4 regions of the Paenibacillus odorifer genome follow, and region 1 is predicted to be linked to each of the others. Evidence: predicted binding sites of a transcription regulator. Region 1 holds the regulator's gene; each other region holds the start of a gene.
The links. The regulator Rex, encoded in region 1, represses fermentation and respiration genes when NADH is low (regulators of the CRP and FNR family bind a similar motif). The targets are predictions, from matches to a motif close to TTGTGAAATATTTCACAA.
Positions count from the first base shown of each region.

Region 2: the regulator Rex is predicted to act here: its motif matches at 2,038-2,055, upstream of PODO_RS19075 (polymer-forming cytoskeletal protein).
Region 3: the regulator Rex is predicted to act here: its motif matches at 1,196-1,213, upstream of PODO_RS01085 (phosphoketolase family protein).
Region 4: the regulator Rex is predicted to act here: its motif matches at 3,471-3,488, upstream of PODO_RS03530 (flavocytochrome c).

Region 1 is NZ_CP009428.1:4,560,723-4,566,322, reverse strand. Features, by position in the region: gene dinG (ATP-dependent DNA helicase DinG) at 1-874, shown strand, start outside; gene PODO_RS19895 (redox-sensing transcriptional repressor Rex) at 1,005-1,658, shown strand; gene PODO_RS19890 (amidohydrolase) at 1,645-2,946, shown strand; gene PODO_RS19885 (cell wall elongation regulator TseB-like domain-containing protein) at 3,118-3,636, shown strand; gene PODO_RS19880 (hypothetical protein) at 4,047-4,589, shown strand; gene PODO_RS19875 (AAA family ATPase) at 4,582-5,600, shown strand, end outside.
Region 2 is NZ_CP009428.1:4,370,503-4,376,102, forward strand. Features, by position in the region: gene PODO_RS19065 (histidine phosphatase family protein) at 1-456, shown strand, start outside; gene PODO_RS19070 (hypothetical protein) at 520-765, opposite strand; gene PODO_RS19075 (polymer-forming cytoskeletal protein) at 1,428-1,979, opposite strand; gene PODO_RS19080 (peptide ABC transporter substrate-binding protein) at 2,164-3,753, opposite strand; gene PODO_RS19085 (LacI family DNA-binding transcriptional regulator) at 3,955-4,866, shown strand; gene PODO_RS19090 (MFS transporter) at 4,915-5,600, shown strand, end outside.
Region 3 is NZ_CP009428.1:226,118-231,717, forward strand. Features, by position in the region: gene PODO_RS01075 (hypothetical protein) at 38-226, shown strand; gene PODO_RS01080 (GntR family transcriptional regulator) at 314-1,036, shown strand; gene PODO_RS01085 (phosphoketolase family protein) at 1,330-3,711, shown strand; gene PODO_RS01090 (ABC transporter ATP-binding protein) at 3,872-5,600, shown strand, end outside.
Region 4 is NZ_CP009428.1:813,824-819,423, forward strand. Features, by position in the region: gene gnpA (1,3-beta-galactosyl-N-acetylhexosamine phosphorylase) at 1-1,652, shown strand, start outside; gene PODO_RS03530 (flavocytochrome c) at 1,736-3,259, opposite strand; gene PODO_RS03535 (spermine/spermidine synthase domain-containing protein) at 3,744-4,631, shown strand; gene PODO_RS03540 (aminoglycoside phosphotransferase family protein) at 4,776-5,552, shown strand.

The sequences.
Region 1 (5,600 bases):
ATCACTGCAGATGTATGCCGTCCCTGTGGATGTTAGCAGCCAGCTTAAAGAGTTGTTCTTCGATAAGAAAAAAAGCATCGTGCTTACCTCGGCGACGCTGTCTGTAGATAAATCTTTTCAGTTTATGATTGATAATCTCGGACTTAACGAAGCTGCGGAAGAGGGACGTCTAATGACCTCACTCCTTCCATCTCCCTTTAAGTATCGCGAGCAGGCGCTGCTAGTTATACCGCGTGATTTTCCTAGTGTGAAGGGCAGTGTGGGCGATGCTCGATTTGTCGATACACTCGTACAGTCGTTAGCAGAAGCTGCCAAAACAACACGTGGGCGGATGCTGGTTCTGTTTACTTCTTATAAAATGCTGCGTCAGGTATATGATCCGCTTAAAGAGGCTTTGGCCTCACAAGAGATTACGGTGCTTGGTCAAGGCGTGGAAGGTGGCAGCCGGAGCAAGCTGATCCGCCGCTTTCAGGACAGTGCAGCATCCGTTCTGCTGGGGACGAGCAGCTTCTGGGAAGGTGTAGATATTCCAGGTGAAGCACTGACTTGCCTGGCCATCGTGAGACTTCCGTTTCAACCGCCGAATCACCCGTTGGCGGAAGCGAAGTCGGAGTTATTGCAGGCTCAGAAGAAGAATCCATTCATGAAATTGTCTGTTCCTCAAGCGGTTATTCGTTTTAAGCAGGGATTCGGAAGACTGGTTCGCACGGCGCAGGATCGCGGAATAGTTATTGTTTATGATACAAGGGTTATTGAATCTCATTACGGGAAGTATTTCCTTTATTCATTGCCTGGTCCCAAAATGGAGCATATGCTGACTGATCAAATGGTCCCCCGCATAGCGGAATGGCTAGAGGATGGCGGCGCTTCTTAAAATGCTCGTCTTCAGTTTAGCTCCTCCTTATCCTTAAGGGCGGTAAGTTACAGTACCGCCCTTAATAAGGAGAGGTATACGTTAGAATATGGATTTTCACAAGAACATTACTATTTTTAGGAGGAAAAATATGAAATCGGATAAAATATCAGAAGCCGTTGTTCGCAGACTACCTGTGTATTTGCGTTTTTTGAATGATCTCCAGAATCGCGAAATATTAACAGTTTCCTCTCAGGAACTTGGACAAAAGCTTGATCTTAATCCCGCACAGATTCGTAAGGATTTAGCGTATTTTGGTGACTTCGGCAGAAAAGGTATCGGCTATGATGTAACGTATCTTATTGAGAAAATCCGTCATATTCTGAAGCTGGATCAACAGCTTAATGTAGCTTTAGTAGGGGCAGGTAATCTCGGACATGCCTTGTCTAATTACAATGCATATCTCAAAGATACTATGAAAATCACGGCTATATTTGATTCGTACGCTCCTAAGGTTGGACGTAAGATCAACTCCCTTACTGTGCAACCGATGGATGAACTAGGCAGCACGATTCGTGAGCAAGGTATTCGCATTGCCATTATTACCGTACCTGATTCAGAAGCTCAAAATGTAGCAGATATTCTCATTTCTTCTGGGATTGAAGCAATTTTGAACTTTGCCCCTGTGATTCTGAAGACACCACCGAATATCCGGGTGCATGCAGCTGATTTTACAACTGATCTGCAAAGTCTTGCTTATTACTTGCGGGATGGAAAGGAAGAAAGCGAACATGAACAACAATAAAACGATAATTAAGGGCGGGTATTTTCTGACTCCGGGAACGGATGAGCCGGTTCTGAGTGGATATATGACTATTGAAGATGATTTAATCACTTACATAGGAAAAGAAGAGCCTCAGATGGAAGCTGGAGTGCAAGTGGTTGATGGCAGCCGTCTGCTGTTCATGCCTGGACTTGTAAACACACATGGTCATGCGGCGATGTCTTTGCTGCGTGGATATGGAGATGATTTAGCGCTACAAGTGTGGCTTCAGGAGAAAATGTGGCCGATGGAGGAAAAGTTCACCGGTGATGATGTATACTGGGGAACCTCCTTATCTGTATTGGAAATGCTGAAGGGTGGAACTACGACCTTCCTCGATATGTATGATCACATGGACCGAGTAGCTGAGGTAGCTGAGTTATCAGGTATCCGTTCCGTATTGATGCGTGGTGTGATCGGGTTATGTCCAGAGGATGTACAGAATCACAAGCTTGCGGAAGCGATTTCTTTTGCCCGTAACTGGCATGGAAAGGCTGACGGTAGAATTACTACTATGATCTCACCGCACGCCCCTTATACTTGCCCTCCGGACTTCCTGGTTAAGTTCGTGCAGGCAGCGCATGATCTGGATTTACCGATGCATACGCATATGTCCGAAACGAAACGTGAAGTGGAACAAAATGTGGCGGATTACGGGTTGCGTCCTGTAGCTCACTTAGAGAATCTTGGAATGTTCACACGTCCCTCGATAGTTGCACATGGTGTTCATTTAAATGATGAAGAGATTGAGATCTTGGCTCGCCATAATGTGGGTGTCTCTCATAATCCGGGCAGTAATTTGAAGCTGGCTAGCGGAGTGGCTCGGGTTACTGATCTTCTAAAAGCTGGTGTGAAGGTGTCTCTTGGCACGGATGGCGCGGCAAGCAACAATAACTTGGATATGTTTGAAGAGATGCGGCTTGCAGCTCTCATTCATAAGGGTGTCAGCGGTGATCCAACGGCTGTTCCAGCTCCAGAAGCTCTACGTATGGCTACAGAATATGGCGCCCAGTCCATCTTTTTAAATAATGTAGGCAGACTTGCTGTTGGGATGAAAGCTGATTTCATTGCAATTGATATAGATCAGCCGCATTTGCTGCCACACACAGATCTGTTGTCTCATGCAGTTTACTCTGCTAGCGCTAAGGATGTTGAGCATGTGTGGGTGAATGGTAAACAGGTCATCAAGCATGGACAATGCTTAACCCTGGATGAGGAAGCTATCCGGCGTAAAGCGCAAGAAGCCTTCGAAGGTTTATTGAAGCGTTAAGTCTGGAGAATAACGAATAAATAATAGGCTGCGACTTTTTGCTTTTAGCAAAAGTTGCGGCCTTTTGTACATTTTAAGGCTGGGAAAGCTAGAAAATTATGAAATTTTGGATAAACACGCGGGTGTGTTATATAATCAAAAAAGATATATTACTAGAAAGGGAGCTGTACCTTGAAGAAAAGGAAAAAATGGATCCTCCTGGGGTCAGTTCTGATTCTGCTCCTGGGGTTTGGACTTATCCAGTTCTATGCCTATATTATGAAAGATCAATGGAACGAGCGGGATATCGCCAAGGATGTTGCCAAAACCAGAGCGGGTCTAACAGAGGTAACCAAAGCACAAAAATCGGTTTGGGATGAAAATGCAGTGTACTGGGTTTTAACAGGAAAAAATGAAGCCGGGACTGCTCTTATGGTCTGGGTCCGCTTTACGGTAGATGGAAAATTTGCTGAAGGCGACGACGCAGTGTTTGCTGAGGAACTAAGTAAAGGAACCTCAGAAGCCCAAATACGCGGCATTATCAAAGCTGATCTTCCGGACATAACGATTGAACGCTTGCTGCCGGGAGTATATAACGGAGAGTATGCTTGGCAGCTTTTTTATAAACAGAGCGGTCGGTATTATTATCAATTTTATCGGTTTTCGGATGGGTCCCGAATGGGTGAAGGTTACAGTTTACCTAAAAGTTAAGCCGAACATAAGGAAATTAAGGGTGGCAATGTAAACAAGCGAACTTATTATAAGTTCGCTTGTTTACATTTATTTGATGTACAAAAGTGATATACTAAGTGATATACTGAATGGGTGGTTATCACCGAATATTCTCTTAAATTCACATACAAAAATAGGCCGATTGATTAAAAATCAAGGCCGGTTTTGTCGAAAACGAGGAATATATTTGGTATTGATGGAAATATTTAAAAAATTAAATTTTAAATATATTCACATTTATTTTGAAATTAGTATATACACCTGTGATATACTACTACTTGTAATTAGAACAGCAATAAGAGACTTCAGTCTCTCTGATGAGCTCTCAAGTAGCTATAAATTATTATACTGAGCTTTATATTTTGTCATCTTTGAGAGGAGGACGTTTCTTGAAATTACGTCTTGTACCTGTGCTGATAACGTCTCTACTGTCGGCTACTCTATTGTTTGGTGGCTTCTTTTTGTATCGTCAGTTTGCAATGCAGGAACCACTTCAGAAGATTGTATCTCAATATGAGGGCGTCAATGATTCTCATATCAGTATTAACCGCAATGAGGTCACTTTGAAACTTGATCTCCAGCCAGGCACGAAATTACGTGAACTGGTTCAGTACGTCTCTAAAGAAGGAAAATCGATGATTGATGGACGTACACTGAAACTTGATGTAGAACAGAACTCCAGTGAACTGCTGGATGAATACTGGGATAAAGCGATGTTCTCTGTAGCTGAAGCCATGGAGAGCCGTAAATATACACTTATACCCACAGAACTTGATGGACTCAAAGCGCAATATCCGCAATATAAAAATGTGATAGCCTCAACAGAAATTGACGACAATAATGTCTATGTAAGCTTAAGTAATGGAAAAGAAAGCAAATTTATTATTTTGCCGCGCAAACCTGCGACATTGGGGGTATGGAATAATGCCTAAATACCTTAAAGAAATTCTAATCGGATTTGTTCCTGTCTTGTTTATTTTTATGGCTTTTCTAGGCATTAATATATTCCCGATTGTAATTGCTGCTGGGATGCTCACGGCTTTACTTATCATTGCTCATTTAAGAGGCGGACTTGCGGTAAATGCAGGTGCCGGGAAGAAACGCAAGAAGGATGGACCTTCAAAGCTTACTTTTGAAGAAATTGGCGGGCAAGACAATGCAAAGCAGGAGCTTCGTGAAGCGTTGGATTTTCTGATCCGGCATGAGGAAATCAGCAAATTCGGGATTCGGCCTTTGAAAGGGATTCTGCTTACAGGCCCTCCAGGAACAGGTAAGACCCTTATGGCTAGAGCAGCAGCACATTATACGAACTCTGTATTTGTGGCAGCATCAGGCAGTGAGTTTGTAGAAATGTACGTAGGTGTCGGTGCCGGCCGTATTCGCGATTTGTTTAAGGATGCCCGTACCCGCGCCCTTAAGGAAAACAAGCAAAGCGCTATTATTTTCATAGATGAAATTGACGTAATTGGCGGTAAGCGTGAAGGCGGACAGCAGCGAGAATATGATCAGACCTTGAATCAGCTGTTGACCGAGATGGACGGGATCTATAACAACGAAACGCCGCGCATTCTGCTGGTAGCAGCCACTAACCGTAAAGAAATGCTTGATTCAGCATTGCTGCGTCCTGGACGGTTTGACCGTCATATTCAAGTCGACATGCCTGATAAAAAAGGCCGTAAATCGATTCTCGAATTGCATGCCAAAAATAAGCCGCTTCATGTAAATGTGAACCTCGACAAAATTTCCGAAGAAGCCTATGGTTTTTCCGGTGCTCAGCTCGAAAGTGTTATGAATGAGGCAGCAATTTATATGATGCGTGAGGAATTGACAGAGGTTGAGCAGCGGCATCTGTCGATGGCGATTGACAAGGTTATGATGGGGGAAAAAACGGACAGAGAAACTAACCACGAAGAGAAAAAACGGGTGGCGATCCACGAATTGGG
Region 2 (5,600 bases), 190 kb from region 1:
TCTAGTACTAGTCCAAGAGCATTGCATACTGCGCAGATTTTACGGGGAAAGCGGAGTTTACCTATTCAACAGCAAGTTTCTTTAATGGAAATAAACATGGGGAGCTGGGAAGGAATGAATACGGATCAGATACAACTAGAATCCCCTTTACAATATTCCCATTTTTTCACCAGACCCGATCTATATATTCCTCTAACCTCAGGTGAGACTTATAAGCAGCTTGAAGGAAGAGTAGTGCCGACAATGGAGCGCATCATAAACGATAACGTAGGGCTAGAGGTGCTCATCGTCACCCATCGGATGACTTTAAAAGTCATTATGGCTTATTTTCTTAATAAATCATTGCAGGAAATAGGGGAGTTACCGGATATTCTCTCTACTGCATTATGTAAAGTAACCCTAACTGATAACAATACAACCATCGATCTGTATGGAGATACTTCACATTATCAATGACTATGTATTAAAAAAATAAAAAGGTAACTCCGATTAACGGGGCTACCTTTTTAGCGTTCAACATTAAATATCCACACTTTTGATTATAAAACTGCGTACCTTCATCCATTTGCCTGAAATGAATTCATCAATCGTTTTCGTCTTTGGTCTAACGCAAAAACGGTGTTTTGCCCCTTTATCAAAGCCCACAGCTTCAAAAATTAGGCTGTCCCCTATTTGCTCCTTGAAGAACACCTGCTTTAATCCCAACCTATTTAACATTTCAAGCTTTACGCTCTCAATATATGTGCGCGAATACTCCTTAGACATATGTGTTCCTCCTAGTAGTGGTAGTAATATTATAAGTCAATAGGAAGAAAATCAACAATAGTTCATATATTCATCATCCACAAAAAAACAACCAGGCAGCAATTCTCCGTTATTGGAGGTTCGCTGACTGGTGTTTTGGGTCTGTTGTGATTTGCTTGATAGGTTATGAGCTAAGCTTAATCATTCGTAGCTTTCGGATAACCACTCCGTTGTAGCGCACTATCTTGATATATCTGTAAGATAACTGCATTCTATACACTTATTCGATATCCACAAGGGCTAATTCTAACTTTAAGTGTATTCTATACAATTAAAAACTAGAGAAATAGCCTATAGAGTATTAAATCAGGAAAATAGATGTACAAAATACAGCTATTTTCATTGGCCGGGCGTTTTGAGCATTTTAGTTGTACAAAATACAGTTAAAACCATCTACTGTACACTTCAATGTTTCATACTCCATTACTTCATACTCCAATAATTCACTGCTTCAATACTCCATTACTTGTTACTTCAAAGCCGTTGGCTCTCATATGGTAACTAGATGGGGTGTAGTCCATTATGAGTCAGCCCATTCATTACTGATTCCTTTTGCCTATCCTATCCGGATAATTCTATCTATTTAGTCCTTCTACTTCTACCTAATCGAAATCATCACTAACTTATTTAACTTCAGTTGCCCCAGTCACTTTACCTTCAATCCCTGCAGTTGCTTTCATATCTTCGTTTGCGAAGTAAAGATTTCCATCAATAGTCGAAGTTTCATGCAGATTAAATCCGTTCGCATCTACATAAACATCACCTTTAATGGTTCCGCCTTGAACTCGTAAATTTTCACTTTGTACAGTTAACTTAGGTACAGTGAGTGTGTAATTGGCAGTAACTTTGTGATCAGCGTCTTGGGCATAAAGAGCAATCTTACGGTAGATGTCGCCGTCTGCGGCCCCTTTATCATGGAATTCGCCTTCAACAACAACATCTTGGGCAATGGTCACATCATTTAGAATGGCAATAATCCAGTTTCCATCTTTACTTACAGCCTTGGTAAACGCATCTGCTTGATTTACGATTGAAGCTGTAGTAACTGCATCCGTTTGCTCTGTTGCTGGAGTCGTAGTAGCCGCTGAATTAGTTGCATTATTATTATTCGCACCACAACCAGACAAGACTGCAACCGAGACGCCTGCTACTAACATCATTTTAAATAACTTCATTTTAAATCCTCCTTGTTTTTGATTATAAATTAATTATATATTAAAATTTTTAATAAAAAGGTGAAAATTTTCACAATATTGTGTCGTTATCTGAAGCGGTTTCACAAAGGTGATTAATTCCATACAAAAAGGACACTCCCAATAACTGCGGAAGTATCCTCATAGTCTTTATTACTATAATTTTTTAGATTAAATACCCTCTTGAAAAAGATATGGAACCATCATACTCTACACTTACTTTTTTAATGTTAGGTTTATGCAAAACATCAGCATAAAAATAATACAGCGGAAGGATGACCATTTGGTCAATGAGCATTTTTTCAGCTTTTGCATAAAGCTTGTTTCGTTCGCTAGTGTCTAATGTAAGCCTAGCTTGTTTAATATAACTATCATAAAGTGCACTGCTCCAGCCCGAATCATTATCGCTGCTCCAAGATGTGAAATAATCTAAAAAAGTCGATGGATCGTTATAGTCGGCTGCCCAAGCCGCTTTTGCCATTGTATAATTCTGCTTAAGACGATTATCAAGCAGATCTTCCCAGGGTTGAACCTCAAAGCCTACTGTAATGCCCAGATTTTTGTTCCAGCTGTTAATAACGGCTTCTGCAATTTCTTCATGCCCTTCATTTATAATAATCGAAAAACTAGGAAGCTGAGTTAAGCCCTCTTCCTTCAAACCTTCCTGAAGTAATTTCTTAGCCTGTATTACATCCTCTTTGAAATACCGTGTATCAATAATCTCTGATCTAAAATTCAACTTGGAACCACGAATACTCCGAGGAATAAAACCGTAAGCAGGTGTACCATAGCCGATAGATTCTCGGTTAGCTGCCATGGCTAATGCTTTACGTATCTTCAGATTTTTGAAAGGTGCTTTGCTTAGATTGTACTGATAATAATATGTAGAAGCATACGGCAAAGCATATAACTCCTGAGGGAATACAGAATTTAAAGAAGCCTTATCTATCAGCTCATCTTTTGCCCCTACCCAGTCAACTTCATTGTTTAAGTAGGCCATAGTTGGCGAAGGTGTTCCAGCTTTAGGCCGAAGTAGATGCACCTCTGAGAAACGAATTTCTTGCGCCGCATAATAGTTTGGATTTTTAATTAGATGAATCGAATTTTCATCCCACTGTTGCAGTTTAAAAGGGCCATTAGTAACCATAGTTTTAATATTGTACGCCCAATTCTTATCTGCTTTCGCGACTTGCGCATTAATTGGCATGTAAATACTTTCCGCGAGAAGCTGCGGGAAATGTGAAGTTTTTTCATTCAAAGTCACTTGGAGTGTATCGTTATTTAACGCTTTCACACCCACTTTCGAAGACTCCTTTAGCTTCCCTTTATGATAATTCTCTGCGTTAGCAATTATGAACATTTTGAATGCATAGCTATTCATAGACTGAGGTGCAAGCGCTTGTTTCCATGCATACTCAAAATCTGAAGCCTTAACCTGCTGCTGATTACTCCATTTTGCGCTCGGCCGCAAGGAGAACGTGTATGTTTTCCCATCCTTGGAGACTGTCCACGACTTGGCTATCCCGGGAACCGCCTCTCCCGCATCATTCAAACGCACCAATCCCTCAAATATCCCTTTAATGACCGTAGTCGTACTACTATCTGTGGAAGAGGCAGGATCTAGATCTACAGGAATATAATCAAAACCAATACGCAACACCTGTTTAGCCTGTACAGCAGATGCAGTGTTCCCTTCACTTACATTTAAACCTATTAGTAATACTAAAACAAAGAGAACATGGAGCAATTTTTTCATCGACACTCCCCCTATTTCTATTATTTTTATTAAATAGAATAACATGGAATCTATTGATTCCGATAGATTAATTTCACCGTAATTCTTCCATTTCTAGAACCTAGCAGGGTCATCTAACTGCACACTCACTTCCCATTGACGCTTTGGGATCAGAATGTTAATCTTTAGAAAATATCACAAGGATAAGGGAGCTATTTACTGGTGAAAAAGACAACCATGAAGGACATCGCACTTCGTGCCAATGTCTCCGTCGCAACAGTGAGCTATGTTCTGAATCGTGTCGGCAACCAAACCATTCCTGAGAAAACGCGCCAGCAGATTCTTCAGCTTGCCGAGGAACTACACTACATACCCAATCTGGCGGCACGTTCACTTGCGAATCAGAAAACAGGATTGGTAGGTGTGCTTGTTAACACCTCAGCCCATACACCACACTGGAAGCTCCATGCCCAGTTCTCATTTATACATGCCTTGGAACAACGGTTAACAAATGCTGGTTACCATACGCTGCTATATTCACTTGATGTTGATCAGCCTTCTTTGGATATTATCGTAGAAAGAAAGCTGGAGGCTGTATTTCTGATCGATGTGCGCGAGGAAGCCTTTTATTCGATCTCCAAGCATTTTGTAGAAGGAATTCCTTTGATTCTGATCGACAGCATGATTGAAGATAAACTCTTTAAGCAGGTCCTTTTCAACTATCGAGCAGCTCTGCAAAAGGTAAAACCACAGGACCTTTCACAGGTATGTTTAATTATGGAGAGCTTCAATAACTCTTTCCTCACCCGCTTTATTCAGGACAGTATTCCATTACCTGAAGAAGCGATATTCACCGTTGTCAATTTGGAGGAATTAAATACATTCTTACAGGAGGGGGACTATAAAGAGGCCATTGTCATTAATGAGTTTATTGGAAGTTACGTTGAAAAAAACGGGAGGTTCGAACAACTCTCTGTGCTTTGCACCTGCAATTGTCCGGAAATATTAGGCGATGACGTTCATAAATTCATTTTCACAGGGGATAAAGCGGCTACTGCATTTGAACTCATGGACAAATTATTGCATCATTCTGACTACTCCGCACAAGAAAATAATTGTTATTTTGTAGAATAATTTTTTTGTCTATTCACTTAAGCGTTTAAGTTGAAGGGAGCATAACTTATGCCTGATCCTGTATTAGTGAAACAAGTTCCCCCTGCTGTTCAAGCTCATCCCTCTCTTTGGGGAAATCGGAGATTCCTGCTGCTACTCAGTTCGTACTCCATTTCCTTATTCGGTAACACTTTTCATAGTATTGCTTTAAGTTTATGGGTACTGCAAACGACCGGCAGCGCCAAAATGATTGCCATCATCACGATAATCAATTTAGTGCTCAGTTCTTTACTTGGATCGATAGGGGGAACTTTTGCGGATAGGGTCAATCGTCGAACCCTCATGCTGATCACCGATCTGATAAGTTGCGGACTCGTAGTGACACTTGCTTTAGCCATTTCCCTGCCCTCTACATCGTTCATTATAGTCGCTATACTGACGGGTCTTACGACCGTTTCAGCTTTATTCCAGTCCCCGGCATACCAAGCTTCTATCACTACTGTTGTTGGTAAAGAACATCTACAAAAAGCGGTAGGATTGTTGAACTTGTCTGAAAACATCTGCCGGACTATTGGTTATTCAGCCGGTGGTATTTTCGTAGCGAGTTTTGGAGCAGCCGACGCTATTTTATTTGATGGAGTTACATTTTTCCTCTCCTTTCTGCTCGTTTTAGCAGTTCGCTCCCTTCCTTTGCCAACTCAATTAAATAACGCACCCAAGAAAGAACGGAAATTCACACAGGATCTGGTTGATGG
Region 3 (5,600 bases), 2.5 Mb from region 1:
GATAGTTTGAGAAAATTGGATTAGGAGTGTTGCCTGGATGAGAAGATACAACATTTGGCGCCCGTTGATGTTAATTATTGTTGCTGTACTTACAAAAAGCTTGGTCACTAACCTGTGTATTTTGTTTGGTATGCAGGCTGAATCAGCAAGTAGTATGGGGACGCTGGGCATGGTCATTGCCGGTTTAGTGATGTACAATCGCATGACAAATCGCCGACGTAAATAAGCTGGCCGGATAGATTATAAACGTCTGGTTATTATGTTATAGTAAAGATTGAAATAAAACTTGTATCGACCTGAAAAGGAGTACTTCATGACACAGTTTGTCTACAAACAAATTATTGATGACTTAAAAATGAAAATTTTTGCTGGGCAGTTTCCCGACATGAAATTACCGGATGAACGAACGCTTAGTGAAACTTATCAAGTGAGTCGTAGTTCTATTAAAAGTGCTCTGACTAAAATGGCAAATGCCGGCATTATTTTTAAAAAGCGTGGCTCAGGGACATTTATAAATCCTTTATACATAAAAAATGAATCTATTTTTAACTACGAAGGCTCTAATTTAGGTGTCACCGACAATTTTCAAATGAATGGGAAGAAGCCAAAGATTAAAGTTCTGAAATTCGAGGTCATTCCACCAACGGAAGAACTGCAACGGGATCTGTTTTTAGGACCACATGATTTTGTATACAAAATCGTTCGCTTGCGTCTTTTTGATGATGAACCCTTTATGATTGAAACGGGTTATATCCCAATCAAAATCGTGCAGAACTTAAATCAGACTATTATTGAAGGATCTATCTTTAATTATTTGGAGGATTCACGGAACCTGGCGGTAACCAAATCCTTTTTATCGATATCCGCAGAACCCTCTGAGGCTACGGATCAAGAGCTGCTGCATTTGCAGGCGAATGAACCAGTAAGCATTATGGAAGGGATTTTCTTTTTAGATAATGGCACACCCTTTGAATTCTCCCATATGCGCTTCCACTATAAATACTTAAAATTTAATACCTTTGTGTCCGTTCATTAAAAGTAAGACTGGGGAATTTTTCTCGGTCTTATTTTTTTTATTTTGCGCAAAATAGATGAAGGACGAGTAGCAAATATCCCCGCAAACTACAGCCCATATTTTTACATATATATTAATATTGACGTATTTTTACAGACAATTGACACCGTTTTTCATACTATGTTCATATTTTCACAAAATTGGACCGTATCATTTGTTGAAAAGGTTGAATTAATTTTTGGCGGCGGTATGATGTACTTGTGGAAGAAATTACGGCAATGTAGACACAGAAAAAATTTTGGGGAGTGGAAGAAATGGTATTATCCATGGATGTTGATTACTCATCAAAAACTTATTTAGAGAAGCTTGATGCATACTGGCGCGCAACTAACTACATCTCTGTAGGTCAACTGTATTTGAAAGATAATCCGTTGTTAAGAGAACCGCTGAAAGAAGCAGACGTAAAGATTAAGCCAATTGGACACTGGGGAACTATTCCCGGCCAGAACTTTATTTATGCCCATTTGAATCGGGTCATTACTAAATATGATTTGAATATGTTCTATATCGAGGGTCCTGGTCATGGCGGTCAGGTCATGGTTTCGAACTCCTATCTCGATGGTAGCTATACTGAAATTTATCCGGAAATTACACAAGATATCTCAGGTCTGAAGAAATTGTTCAAACAATTCTCTTTCCCAGGTGGAGTTGCTTCCCATGCTGCCCCTGAAACACCTGGATCGATCCACGAAGGTGGCGAATTAGGTTATTCTCTATCCCACGGTGTAGGTGCAATTCTGGATAATCCAGATTTAATCTCCGCTGTTGTTATTGGCGATGGAGAGGCTGAAACTGGCCCATTAGCGGCTTCATGGTTCTCCAACCGGTTCATCAATCCAGTTACTGATGGTGCAGTTCTGCCGATCTTGCACTTAAATGGTTTCAAAATCAGTAACCCGACGATTCTGTCTCGTCAATCCAAAGAAGAAATTACTGCATACTTTAAAGGTATGGGTTGGGAACCGTTCTTCGTTGAAGGCGAAAATCCTGATCTAATGCATCCAGAAATGGCTAAGGTGCTTGATACCATCGTAGAAAGAATTGAAGCGATTCAAAAGAATGCACGTGACAACAATGACCTTACGCGTCCGGTTTGGCCAATGTTGGTCTTCCGTTCTCCTAAGGGCTGGACGGGTCCAAAGCAATGGGATGGTGTTCCGAATGAGAACTCGTTCCGTGCCCATCAGGTGCCGATTCCAGTGGATCAAAAGAATATGAAACATGCTCCAGCGTTATTGGAGTGGATGAACAGCTATAGACCAGAAGAATTATTTGATGACAATGGTCGTCTGAACGCTGAACTTGCTGAGATTCTGCCAACTGGCGACAGACGTATGGGAATGAACCCAGTTACTAATGCTGGCAACCAGATTAAAGATCTAAACTTACCCAATTTCCGTAAGTTCGCACTTGATAATTCCAAACCAGGTGAAGTAATAGCACAAGATATGGCCGTTCTGGGTAAATACATGAAAGATGTTATCTCTCTGAACGAAGAGAACCGCAATTTCAGAATTTTCGGACCGGATGAAACAATGTCCAACCGTCTGGGACCTGTCTTTGAAGTGACGAAACGTCAATGGTTGGATCAAGTGATTGAGCCGAATGATGAATTCCTAGCTTCTTATGGCCGTGTTATCGATTCCCAATTGTCTGAACATCAGGCAGAAGGTTTGCTTGAAGGTTACGTATTGACAGGTCGCCATGGTTTCTTTGCAAGCTATGAAGCTTTCTTGCGTGTCGTGGATTCGATGATTACTCAGCATTTCAAATGGCTGCGTAAAGCAACAGATCAAAGCTGGCGTGCGGATATTCCATCATTGAATGTGGTAGCAACTTCAACTGTATTCCAACAAGACCACAATGGTTACACTCACCAAGATCCAGGTTTGCTAGGTCACTTGGCTGATAAAAAACCAGAATTTATCCGTGAGTATTTGCCGGCTGATGCGAACTCCTTGCTGGCTGTCTTTGACACCGTCTTAAATGACCGTCAAAAAATTAACTTGATCGTTTCTTCCAAACATCCTCGTCCACAATGGTTCAGTGCGGATGAAGCACAAGAGCTGGTGGATAAAGGACTGAAGATTATTGACTGGGCAAGCACCGATCAAGGTGGAGAGCCTGATGTTGTCTTTGCTTCTGCAGGTACAGAACCAACTATCGAAAGCTTGGCTGCAATCTCTATCCTGCATGAAAAACTGCCGAACCTTAAGATTAGATATATCAACGTGGTAGACTTGTTGAAACTGAGAAGTCAAAAATTAGATCCGCGTGGCTTATCTGACGAAGAGTTTGATCAATTTTTCACAAAAGATAAACCAGTTATCTTCGCTTTCCACGGATATGAAGGTCTGATTAAAGACTTGTTCTTTGATCGCCATAACCATAACCTGCACGTACACGGATACCGCGAGAATGGCGATATCACAACACCATTCGATATGCGCGTATTGAATCAAATGGACCGCTTTGACTTGGCGAAGGAAGCTGTTCTGAGCTTGCCTAATGCTAACGACTATAAAGCGATCGCAGATGAAATGGATGCTATCGTTAAGAAACATCACCAATTCATTCGTGAAGAGGGTATTGATTTGCCAGAAGTAGAGAACTGGGTATGGAAAGCTTTGAAATAAACGTATAGCCAGTACCATAGGAAGTAATACAAAAAGACACCTTTAGAGGTGTCTTTTTATTTGTTTAAATAACCATACAAAACAATTATAATCATTTTTTCATCTTTACCACTGTAAATATATGTGAGTAAATAGGTGGGTAAAGAAAGGGGAGAAATGTATGACATCTATTGATAAACTTCCCAAGTCTATAGAAATACAGCTTGCAGAACAACCTTTATTTCACTCTGTATCTGATTTAATGAAAGATGGGCAATTCGGTGAGCAGTGGCTTGTATTGACTGAGAAGGAGGTTTCCGTTTGGGGGACGGACGGGAAACTGGTCTCAAAGCTTCTAGTCTCGAATATTACCGATGCCCGGGTAGTAGGCGGGGTAGGCGGCGGTTCGTTGCTTGTGGATACCCAAGCGGGGCCGATTATACTTATACGTTATACAGCATCACTTACCTCTATATTTGGTTTTGCTGCTAAATTAATTGGCGCTGTAGCTAAAGGCGAGGAACGGCCAACCGCTTCTGAAAAAGAGTTTCCAAGAAATTGTCCAAAATGCCGCAATCCGCTGCCGGAAGATTCACAAGCTTGTCCGGTGTGCAAGAGTAACGGCAAGGTTCTATTTCGGATGTTGAGTTACGCTAAGCCTTATAAGATCCAAATGATCGCTGCGGCGATTATGTTGATTTTTACTACATTGGTAGAGCTTGTTCCACCATTTTTGACGAAGATGATCGTTGATAATGTGTTGACAGAAAAGGATATGGGCTCGACGCTTCTATGGATTGTGATCGGGCTAGCAGCCACGTCCTTAGTAATAACTTTAATGCAGACTGTACGTGGACTTATAGGGGTATGGATTGGTTCCAAAATCATGGGTGATCTTCGTCATGATGTGTATCATTCCTTGATGAAATTATCTTTATCTTTTTTCGACCGAAGACAATCTTCGCAATTTATTGGACGGGTGAATAATGATTCAGAGGCGATGCGGCAATTTATGACTGACGGTGTAATCTGGGTCTCGGGTGAATCGCTGCGGGTAATCGCTATTTTCACTATTATGTTCAGTATGGATTGGAAGCTAACGCTGCTTGCTATGCTGCCTATGCCGCTTATGGTGGTGCTGTCGACCGTGTTATGGCCGATGATTGGCAGACGTTGGTACCAGCAGTGGAGATCTATTTTTAGATTAAACGCTTTGGTTGGCGATTCTTTGCAGGGGATTCGTGTAGTCAAAGCATTCGGCCAGGAAACAACAGAGATGTCACGTTATACGGTCGCCAATAAGGAGTTGGTGCGGCATAATATTCGGATCGAAGGCTTATGGCAGGGGATGTTTCCTGCTTTTGCGTTGGTTGCTGGTGTGGGTACGTTATTAATTTGGTTTTATGGCGGAAAAACGGTGCTGGAGGGTCAATTATCCATCGGTACGCTAATTGCTTTGGTGACCTACCTTGGGATGCTTCTCGGACCTTTGCAGTGGGTGAGCCAAATGATCAACTGGGCCAGCCATGCGATTTCAGCAGCAGATCGGGTCTTTGAGATTATGGATACTCCGTCAGATGTGCCTGATACAGTAAATCCAGCAGCCATCGGCCGCGTAAATGGTGAGGTTGAGTTTAAGCGGGTTACTTATGGATACGAAAAACATCATCCTGTGCTCAAGAACGTGGATTTAAAAGTGGGTGCGGGCGAGATGATTGGTCTGGTCGGACATTCAGGTGCCGGTAAGTCGACGTTCATTAATATGATCTGTCGCTTCTATGACACAGATGAGGGAACCATTACCATCGATGGTGTGGACATCCGAAATATCAGCCAGTCAGATCTGCGTAGTCAGATCGGTGTAGTGCTGCAGGAGACGTTTCTATTCGACGGAACGATTGCTGAGAATA
Region 4 (5,600 bases), 3.1 Mb from region 1:
CGAATCACTGGGAAAAAGAGCATCTGATGCAGATTGATCCCATCTATGTAGAAACGCAAAAATATTTACTCCATTGGATAGAAGATTGGTGTCATAAGCATAAGGAAACAACAGTGGTTCGATTTACCTCCCTCTTTTATAATTTCGCCTGGATCTGGGGCAGTGATGAGCGCAATCGCCATTTGTTCTCGGACTGGGGTTCATATGATTTTACGGTAAGCTCAAGAGCGCTTGATCTGTTTGCCAAAAAATATGGGTATTCGCTCACGGCCGAGGATTTTGTGAATGGTGGGAAATATCGGGTCAGTCATATCCCGGCGCAGCAGCGGAAGCTGGACTATATGGCATTTATCAATGATTTTGTCATCGAATTTGGTAAGCAATTAATTGATATTGTGCATAAGCACGATAAGCTGGCGTATGTCTTCTATGATGATAGTTGGGTTGGCATGGAGCCTTACAATGACCGTTTTGAAGAATTTGGTTTTGACGGGATGATTAAATGTGTGTTCTCAGGATATGAGGCAAGGCTTTGTTCTGGTGTAAAAGTAGATACCCATGAGATTCGGCTGCATCCCTATTTATTTCCGGTTGGATTGGGAGGGCTTCCTACGTTTATGGAGGGAGGTAACCCTACGCTCGATGCCAAAAAGTATTGGATTAATATCCGGCGCGCCTTGCTCAGAGAGCCTATAGATCGGATTGGACTGGGCGGATATTTGCATCTTGTAGAGCCTTATCCGGATTTTTGTGATTATATCGAAAAGATCGCGGATGAATTCAGAGAAATTAAAGAGCTGCATCATAAAGGCAAACCGTATCACATTAAGACGAAGGTAGCCATTTTACACGCTTGGGGTAAATTGAGATCGTGGACTTTGTCCGGGCATTTCCATGAAACGTATATCCATGATCTGATTCATATCAATGAGGCTTTGTCCGGATTGCCGATTGAAGTCCAGTTCATTGATTTTGAAGATATCCGTAAGGGAGTATTACAAGAGTGTGATGTAGTGATTAATGCCGGCTCGGCAGGTTCAGCATGGAGTGGCGGAGAATACTGGAGTGACCATAAGTGCGTGGACTTACTGACAGCGTGGGTTTATGAGGGCGGTACTTTTATAGGTGTCAATCAGCCTTCGGCGCTTGAAGGTTATGACAGCTTTTTCAGAATGGCCCATGTGCTTGGTCTCGATGAGGATACAGGCTCCAAGGTAGCTCATGGAAGATGGACATTTGAGGCTAGAGATGAGCAAGGTTTAGTGCCTGAAGGAGCCAGTATAACACCTAAAAATAACATTTATCTTACGGATGGCTCGGCAGCGGTATTGTGTGAAAAGAGTGGGATGATAACATTGTCTGCCCATACCTTTGGTAAAGGAAAGGGGATCTACCTGCCTTCTTTCACCTTAAGCTTTGAAAATACAAGATTGCTGTTAAATGTGATTCGTTATGCCGGGAATGAGTTAAAGGACACAAAGTATATTACGGATAATTTATATACAGAGTGTGCGTATTATCCAGAAAGTAAAATACTCGTCGTGATTAACAATAGCGACCAGCTTCAAAAAACTACGATTGATACAGAATATGGACAACAAACGTTGGAATTAGATCCGTTTGATACTATTATCCGGACTATTGGCGATTAATTACATTAAAAAAGCTCAAGCCAGCGGCTAACTTGCCGATGCTTGAGCTTTTTGCTGTGAGGCTTATAGTATCTATTATCTACTTATTTTGCTTTTATGAATTCAGCAGATTTGATCCCAGCTTGACGGCCGAAAATAATGATTTCTGCAACAGAGTTGCCGCCGATCCGGTTTTGTCCGTGTAAGCCGCCTGTAACTTCACCAGCCGCAAACAGACCAGGAATAGCTTCACCATCTTTATTTAGAACTTCTGTGTTCGTATTGATCTTCACGCCACCCATGGTGTAGTGAATCCCAGGAGCAATTTTAATAGCGTAGAAAGGACCAGTGGACAGGTCATTGTCCATTCCTGTAGTTCTGCCAAATTCGGCATCCTTTTTATTCTTAACGGCGCTGTTCCAAGTATCAAGCGTTGTTGCCAGCTTATCCTCTGGAACACCGATTTCTTTGGCCAAAGCTTCGATGGAATCCGCCTGAATCACGAAACCCATTTTGTCATATTGTTCAATAGCCTTCACACGGGATTTAACACCGGAATCAAAGACCAGCGTAGCTGCTTTTTCAGGCAGTGTATTAATGGAAGCCGTTACTTTATCACGGGTATCCAATTCGTTGGTGAAGCGTGTACCTTCACTGGAAACAAGGATAGCGCCTTCCCCACGAACAGCTTCGCCAATGAGGTAGGATTTTTCTTGCTGCACAGTCGGGTGAACTTGGATTTGATCCATATCGACGGTTGTGCCTCCGAGTTTCTCAATCATCTTGATGCCGTCTCCGGTACTGCCGATTTGGTTAGTAGTAACGTAGCCTTCCAAGTCAGGTCTTACTTCGGAGATCAAATCCATATTGGCACCGAACCCGCCAGTGGTTACAACGACAGCATCTGCCGTAATTGTTTTTTCCTCTGTTTGGTTAAAGAGGACTTTAACGCCATTAACCTTGCCGTCTTTTTCGGTAATTTCTTTGACATCAGCATTCACGAAAAGTGGAATTTCTTTCTCTTGTACGTTTTTCACTAAACCTTTGACAAGGTATTGACCCACAGCAGAGCCATCTTCAGGACGGTGTGTACGTTTTTCGTTCATGCCGCCTGTAATGGTGATATTGTTCAAGCGGATTCCGATGGAATCCAGCCAATCGATCGCACTCGCGGAATTATCAACGAAGAAACGAAGCATTTCTTTGTCGTTAGTGTCATGGCCACCTTTTAATGACTCTTCATAAAATAAATCATTGCTGTCTTCAATGTTTTGTTCTTTTTGGAATTTTGTTTCAGAAGCGTTCATTCCCGAAGAGGATTTGGTTGTGTTCCCGCCGGCAACCGGCATTTTTTCCAAAATAACAGGGTTCATGCCTTTCTCTTTGGCCTCAAGCGCCGCGGACATTCCCGCACCACCCGCACCGACAATGATGATATCATATTTATCTTTTAATTGATCGAATGGTGTGTAGCTTGCTTCAGATGCCCCGGAGACGGCTTCAACTTCTTTTTTCTCGTTGTTATTACTCTTGCTCTCGTTCACCTTGTCGTTTCCATTACCGCAACCTGCGGTAACGAGCATGACAGAGAGGACGAGACTCAGAGCACCAGCTGCTTTCTTTTTCATTGTTAACCCTCCACTTTTATATTTCTCTATTAAGATGTACCAAAAGAACCCGACAAAAAAGAAAGGAAGTATCAGAGGGAGTTGGAAGTGGAGAAGCGCGCGCGTCGCTGTTATTCTCCTAACTTCAAATCTTCTACGGTTACGTCCACAGTTTCCATCGTTATTCTCTTTAGTTCATCTTCTTATTAAGTATACCATCAATCATGACTATTAGTGAAAGTTTTCACAAATTATACAAGTCGTCTATTCTAACATAGGGTAACGAAATATTGAGCAGATTAGCTGAAAAATGGACCATAAACCTTGCAATTAGAAGATTTTGACGTAAGATTTTCTCACTGTAGAAGTGGTAACTGTCACGGATTAGTAAAGCGATTTTTGTTCTTCTGGATTTTTAAATGGTAAAATGGGAGTATTGCCTACTAGGCATACTGGAAAGACTAATAAGAGTCGTGGAAATAATTTCTAATAAACAGGTGAGGATATGGAATCTAATAGAGTAATAAAAGAAAAGGTAAAAGAAGATAACTATAAAGTGTTTGCTTTACTAAGTCATTATTTGAATAATACCCCCGACTTTATTAGCAAAGAAGAAATTGAAGAAATTGTTAACTTTGGAGTGTCTTATGAATACGCTTTTGGTTTAATGTTGGCTTCTGCCTTTGGGATGGATACGGTTGATAATGTTGATGATAAGGAATTGTTCAACCAATATTTTAGCAATATGCTTCATAAGCTTGATGCAAATGAATATTATGACAATCCATATTATAAAAATATCAAGATACCAACTATAAAGATTAATAATAGTGAATTAAAATATGAAAAATATAAACCTTTTGAAGGTTTTGTTTGCAATGATATCATCCGGACAGAAGAGGGAAGACAAATTCCTCAGGTTGGTTTTTTTCAAACTGAATTCATGTTCCCGGCCGTATTAGAGAATGATAGAATCTGGATGACGATCACGCCAAATGAAATAGAAACAATGAAAGAAGCTGTAGATAAAGCGTGTGGGAATGTTCTTACGTTTGGACTTGGGCTTGGCTATTATGCTTATATGGTTTCTGAAAAAGATAATGTTGAAAGCATAACGGTTGTTGAAAAAAATCAAGATGTCATTGATCTATTTAATAAATACGTACTGCCACAATTCAGTAATGCTCACAAGATCAGGCTTATCCAAGCAGATGCTTTCGAATATGCAGAACAACATATGTCTAAGGAAAAATATGATTTTGTATTTACGGATTTATGGCATGATGTTTCTGATGGAATGGACATGTATTTAAAAATGAAAAAGTTTGAAAAGAAAAGCCCGGATACTGTATTTATGTACTGGATAGAACAATCTATTTTATGTTATTTGTAGTTTTGGGTTGCGTAAATCTGTTGTAGCTGACTCCGAAAGGAAGAACCATTTTTGAAAACTCCTATATCTCTCATAAATTGGCTAGAGCACAACGAAATCATAAACGACTTATTAAATCAGGAAGACAGCTTAACTGCGCATACAATGGATCAAGGATTTGAAGCTGAGGTCATAAGGATTAATTCTGATCAAGAGAGCTATGTACTGAAAACATGGAATAAGGAATCCAGACCGGATGTCCAGTTTCAATATCGTTTATTGGATGTTCTATCCGAACGAGGAGTAGCCGTCTCTAAACCAGTGGGCTGGGGAATCAATTTGGATGGAGATAAGGTGTTGTTAACAGGTTTTGACGGAACCCCTATTCATAAAATGAATACCAGGAAAATGAAGGAACTCGCAAGCCTATTAGCAAAAATACATAAAATTCGCGTTGAAGAGATTGGAAATATACAACTGCCAAAATACAATTTCATCGGCTACTTTTTCCCTGAAGCCAAAGAACAATCTGATATTTCTAATGTGTTGACTATTCTTGTTGAGCAAACTCCAATGAAGCAAGACTGTATCATTCATGGGGATTTTCATATCGGAAATATAGTGGAGGATAAAGAGCGATATACCATAATTGATTGGACGAACGGCCAGTTGGGAGACTCTAGATATGATTTTGCCTGGTCACTTATTCTGCTGAAAATATATATCTCCGAGCGTTATGCTGATGTGTTCCGAACTGCTTATCTATTGGAAAATGATATGGATCAGGAAGAACTTGAGATCTTTGAAGCTTGGGCATGTCTACGGTGGATTTTGCTGAATAGAAGAGGTAGCACACCGAAAGGGCCTAATACAACGAAGAGAGTGAAAAGTTTAATCGCTGATAATCGGTTTTTAAAAAAGATGGATAGTAAATTCTTCTGATGTACGCAAGGATGGATGGATTTTCTGGGAGATTGGAAATGTAATGTA